Regions from separate parts of the Streptomyces sp. NPDC101237 genome, predicted to be linked through region 1. Evidence: riboswitches for the same ligand, from Rfam matches in the RefSeq annotation. Region 1 holds a riboswitch; the other holds the start of a gene.
The links. A riboswitch is a leader RNA that binds a small molecule or an ion and turns the genes downstream of it on or off. The one in region 1 is predicted to bind cobalamin.
Positions count from the first base shown of each region.

Region 1 (2,825 bases):
GTCGGCCGCCCAGCCGCTGTCCGGCGTACGCGCCCTCGGCATGGGCCACATCATCGCCGGTGCCGGAGTCGGCCGGGACCTGGCGCAGCACGGCGCGGACGTGCTGAACATCTGGCGGCCCAACGAGCTGGAGCACGAGTCCACCTACAACACCGCCAACGTCGGCGTCCGCTCCACCACCATCGACCCGTACGGCGTCGAGGGACAGGCCAGGATCCGCGAACTCCTGCGCGGAGCCGACATCTTCTACGCCAACCGGCGTCCCGGCTACCTGGAGAGGATCGGCCTCACCGCCGAGGAGGCGGCCGCCGTCCGGCCCGGCATCATCCACATCAGCATCCACCTCGCCGGCGAGACCGGCCCCTGGGCCCACCGCGTCGGCTTCGACCAGACCGCGGGCGCGCTCAGCGGCATCATGCTCATGGAGGGCGAGGACGGGGTCGGCGCCGGGCCGACCAGTACACCGGCCCTGCCGTACATCAGCGTCGTCAACGACTACGTCCTGTCCTGGCTGGCGACGACCGGTGCGCTCGCCGCGCTGATGCGCCGCGCCACCGAGGGCGGCAGCTACCGGGTCACCCTCAACCTCACCCGCATCGCCACCTGGATCCTCAGCCTCGGCGTCTTCGACCGCGACTACGCGCACGCGACCGCGCTCGACCCGGACCCGGTTTCCCCGCACGCCTACCTGGACCCTGACACCTTCACCGCCGACACTCCCTGCGGCCACTACCAGGGCGTCACCGACCAGATCGTCATGTCCCGCACCCCCGGCCACTTCCGCGACGTCCTCCTCCCCCGCGGCAGCAGCGCCCCTCTGTGGCTGCCTCAGCCCAACTGACCGGCACACGCCCGCGGTCCGCTGCACCCCGAACAGCCTCCAGCGCCCCTCGGAGACGACCTCGCCCCCGTCATCGGTCACCTTCAGGGCGGTCTGGGCATCGATGGCGTACGCCGGGCCTCCGGTCGTGGCGGCCCGGCGTTCCGCCTCGGCCATGCTGTTCTCCGGGCTGTCGAGATGCGGGAAAAGGGACGGAAAGCGCGAGGATGGCGTCTGCCGCCCCCCGGCATTCCACTCGTGTCCTGAGTCACCCTCCGCATCGTGGACGCCGCACCTCCCCGCCGGGCGATACCCCCTAGGCTGGTCCCAGCAGCTGGTTCGCCCTGTCAGCCGGAGAGGGCGTCGTAAGAGGGAACCCGGTGGGAATCCGGGACTGCCCCGCAGCGGTGAGTGGGAACGAACGCCGTCATACGCACTGGGTCCGACGTACCGGACCTGGGAAGCGACGGCCAGTAGGTGCCCGCCGGGAGACCGGAGGGCGTGCCCGCGAGTCCGAAGACCTGCCGACTGCCCGCGCGCGGACCGTTCCGTGCGCGGATACCCCGGTGACCTCGTGGGCGGGTCGGCGTGCATACCAGACGGGACGACCGCGCCCTTGGCGCGCGAGGTCGCCGCCGTCCGGTGCGTCACACCCTTCGCGCTCCCCCGGTCCCCGGGATCTCAGGGATTCATCTCGCGAAGGAGATCTCCGTGACATCGAAGTCCGCAGCCGCGGCAGCACGGGCCACCGTGTACGGCTACCCCCGCCAGGGCCCTCATCGTGAACTGAAGAAGGCGATCGAGGGCTACTGGAAGGGCCGCGTCAGCGCCGACGCCCTGCGCGCCACCGCCGCCGAACTGCGCGCCACCAACTGGACGCAGCTCGCCGACGCCGGCGTCCACGAGGTGCCCACCGCCGACTTCTCGCTGTACGACCACGTCCTGGACACCACCGTCATGGTCGGCGCCGTCCCGGAACGCCACCGGGAGGCCGTGGCCGCCGACGCGCTCGACGGCTACTTCGCCATGGCCCGCGGCACCCAGGACGTCGCACCGCTCGAAATGACCAAGTGGTTCGACACGAACTACCACTACCTGGTGCCCGAGCTGGGCCCGGACACCGTCTTCACCGCGAACACCGCCCAGCAGGTCACCGAGCTGACGGAGGCTCTTGCCCTCGGCCTGGCCGCCCGCCCGGTCCTGGTCGGTCCTGTCACCTACCTCCTCCTCGCCAAGCCCGCACCCGGCGCCCCCGCCGGCTTCGCACCGCTCACCCTGCTGGACCGGCTCCTGCCGGTGTACGCCGAAGTCCTCGCCGACCTGCGGGCGGCCGGCGCCGGGTGGGCGCAGCTGGACGAGCCCGCCCTGGTCCAGGACCGCACCCCGGCCGAACTGCACTCGGCCGAGCGCGCCTACCGCGACCTCGGCGCGCTGACCGACCGGCCGAAGCTGCTGGTCGCCTCCTACTTCGACCGCCTCGGCGACGCCCTCCCCGTCCTGGCCGAGGCACCGGTCGAAGGGCTCGCGCTGGACTTCACCCAGGCCGCCGCGGGCAACCTGGAGGCGCTGGCCGCCGTCGGCGGACTGCCCGGCAAGCGGCTGGTCGCAGGCGTCGTCGACGGCCGCAACATCTGGATCAACGACCTGCAGAAGTCGCTGTCCACGCTCGGCACCCTGCTGGGCCTCGCCGACCGGGTCGACGTGGCCGCGTCCTGCTCCCTGCTCCACGTGCCGCTCGACGCGGCCGCCGAACGGGACATCGACCCGCGGATCCTGCGCTGGCTCGCCTTCGCGAAGCAGAAGACCGGCGAGATCGTGACCCTCGCCAAGGGACTCGCCGAGGGCACGGACGCCGTCACCGGCGAACTGTCCGCCAACCGTGCCGACCTCGCCTCCCGCGCCGGATCGCCCCTCACCAACGACCCGGCCGTCCGCGCCCGCGCCGCCGCGGCCACGGAGGCGGACGCCCGCCGTTCCCAGCCGTACGCCGAACGGGCCGCCGCCC
Region 1 is NZ_JBIWNY010000018.1:182,059-184,883, forward strand. Features, by position in the region: gene ACIRQ9_RS26645 (CoA transferase) at 1-841, shown strand, start outside; cobalamin riboswitch at 1,139-1,364, shown strand; gene metE (5-methyltetrahydropteroyltriglutamate--homocysteine S-methyltransferase) at 1,532-2,825, shown strand, end outside.

Region 2 (2,825 bases), on a different contig from region 1:
GCAGGTTGATCTCCGCCGGACTGCCCGCTCCCTCACAGATCACCGCGTCATACGTGCTCCGCAGCGTGCTGAGGCAGTCGAGCACGGTGCCGAGCAACTGCTGCTGGCGGCCGCCGTGGTAGCCGCGCGCGCTCATCTCCCCGACGGGCTTGCCGAGCAGCACGACCTGGCTGCTGCGCTCGCCGCCCGGCTTGAGCAGCACGGGGTTCATCAGCGCGGTCGGCTCGATCCGGCAGGCCTGCGCCTGCATGGCCTGCGCCCGCCCGATCTCGGCGCCCTCGCGCGTGACGAAGGAGTTGAGGGACATGTTCTGCGCCTTGAACGGCGCGACCTTGACGCCCTGTCGCACCAGCCACCGGCAGATGCCGGCCGTGACGACGCTCTTGCCGGCGTCGGAGGTGGTGCCGGCCACCAGGAGACCGCCGTTGTTCATGACGCCCTTCCCGACAGCCGTCCGCGCAGCAGGGCCCCGGCCGCGCTCACCCCGAGCGCCAGCCATCCCACCCGGCGCGACAACCGCACCGCCCGCTGGATGTCGGCGACTTCCACGGTCCGTCCCTCCCCGTTCAGCACCGGCCGGTGCTCGACCCGACCTCCGTACGACAGCGTCCCGCCGAGCCGTACCCCGAGGGCGCCCGCGAACGACGCCTCCACCGGACCGGCGTTGGGGCTCGGATGCTTCGCGGCGTCGGACCGCCAGGCCCGCAGGGCCCCTCGCGGGTCGGTTCCGGCGACGGCGGCCAGGACGGCGGTGAGCCTGGCTCCCGGCCAGCCCGCCACGTCGTCCAGCCGCGCGGAGGCCCACCCGTACCGCCGGTACCGGGCCGACCGGTGGCCCACCATGGCGTCCAGGGTGTTGACGGCCCGGAAGCCGAGCAGCCCCGGCACTCCGGCGACGGCTCCCCACACCAGCGCGCCCACGACGGCGTCGCTGGTGTTCTCGGCCACGGACTCCACGACGGCGCGGGCGATCCCGTCGGCGTCCAGGGTCTGCGGATCGCGTCCGCACAGGTGCGGCAGCCGGGCCCGGGCCGCCTCGACGTCCCCGGCCCGCAGCGCGCGCCCGATCACACCCGCCTCACGGGCGAGCGACGTGCCGCCGACGACGGCCCAGGTGGCGGTCGCGGTGAGCACGACGGACGCCGCCGTCGACGGCCGTACGACCCGCTGGGCCAGCGCGCCCAGCGTCACGGCACCGCCCGCGCACAGCGCGGTGTGCAGCGCGCCCCAGCCGCGATGGTCCCGCCACAGCGTCCGCTCGACGGCTCCGGCCGCGCGTCCGAACGCGGCGACCGGATGGCCGCGGCGCGGATCGCCGAGCAACAGGTCGCCGAGAAGGCCGGCGGCGGCGCCGTACGCGAAGACGCGCTCGGCACCCATCGGCTCAGCCCGCCGCGGAGGCGGGAAGTGGCCGGATACTCAACCTCGTTCGGCAGCCACGCATGGCGAATTGTCCTCACTCAGGGTGTCCACGCCCTGGTTCGACGAGAACGGCGGTGAGAGTTCCTGGCTCGCGGGGACTGCTACCCCGGTGACAGTGGCGGGACCGCGCCGGATTCGCACCGGCTTCCTCTCATGCCGCCGTACTTGGCTCCGGAAGTCCACCACGCCCCCGGAAGACCCGTCAACTTGCCGTTGACCTGCGAGGGGAGTGTGTGGGAAGGCCCACACCGGCGGTTCGGCCCGGGCTTCTCGGGGCACGCCGAAGGCTCCCTCCCGCGGACCGGGAGGGAGCCTTCGGTGGTGCGGGCGATCGGCCCGCCCGGGTCAGGGCTTGGCGACGATCAGGTGGATGCCGTAGGCCACGGCGACCGCGCAGGCCGCGAAGCACAGGTAGGCGGCGGTCACGGCCACCGCCGCGGAGTTGCCCTGGGCGACGGCGCGTTCGCGGGCGGAGAGGCCTTTGATGCCGAGGGTGAAGAGGGCCACCATGCCCACGGTGACCACGAGGCTGACGCCGAAGACGGAGCCGATGGCTGCCCAGTCGATGTTCATGTCGGTTCTTCCTCGGGTGTCAGACGGTCGCGGCCGGGTCGGCGGCGGGGGCGGCGGGGGCGGCGGGGGAGGGGATGGTGGCCGTCAGGTTCTCGGTGACCGGGCCCGCGGGCGGCGGGGTGACGGCGGCCATCGCCGCGGTGACCACGCCGGCCGGCTCCGCGGGGTCGGTCTCGTTGACGTTCGCGCTGTCCACCACCTGGCGGCGGGAGAGCTTCCAGATGGCGGCGCTGGAGGCGGCGAGGAAGACGGCGACCGCCGCGGTGCCCCAGTCGCCGAGGTCCGTCACGGACTCGGCGAGCGCGCCGACGACGGCGGCCGCGGGGAGGGTGAGCACCCAGGCGACCATCATCCGGGTGGCGGTGGACCAGCGGACCGTGCCGCCCTTGCGGCCCAGGCCCGCGCCCATCACGGAGCCGGAGACGACGTGCGTGGTGGAGAGCGAGAAGCCGAGGTGGGAGGAGGCCAGGATGGCGGTGGCCGCGCTGGTCTGGGCGGCGAAGCCCTGCTGCGGCCGGAGGTCGGTCAGGCCCTTGCCCATGGTGCGGATGATCCGCCAGCCGCCGATGTAGGTGCCGAGCGCGATCGCCAGGCCGGCGGAGAGGATGACCCAGGTGGGAGGGTTCGAGCCGGGGGCGATGGAGCCGCCCGCGATCAGCGCGAGGGTGATGATGCCCATCGTCTTCTGCGCGTCGTTGGTGCCGTGCGCGAGGGAGACCAGGCCGGCGGAGGCTATCTGGCCGGCCCGGAAGCCCTTGCGGGTGGCGTTGTCGTCGGCGTCCTTGCCGATCCGGTAGGACAGCCGGGTGGCGAGCAGCGCCGCCAGACCC
Region 2 is NZ_JBIWNY010000030.1:41,280-44,104, forward strand. Features, by position in the region: gene ACIRQ9_RS33825 (cobyric acid synthase) at 1-433, opposite strand, end outside; gene ACIRQ9_RS33830 (cobalamin biosynthesis protein) at 430-1,380, opposite strand; cobalamin riboswitch at 1,479-1,623, opposite strand; gene ACIRQ9_RS33835 (hypothetical protein) at 1,768-1,995, opposite strand; gene ACIRQ9_RS33840 (anion permease) at 2,015-2,825, opposite strand, start outside.
Region 2: it holds a riboswitch for cobalamin, as region 1 does, so the genes downstream of both, ACIRQ9_RS33830 (cobalamin biosynthesis protein) here and metE (5-methyltetrahydropteroyltriglutamate--homocysteine S-methyltransferase) in region 1, are expected to answer to the same signal.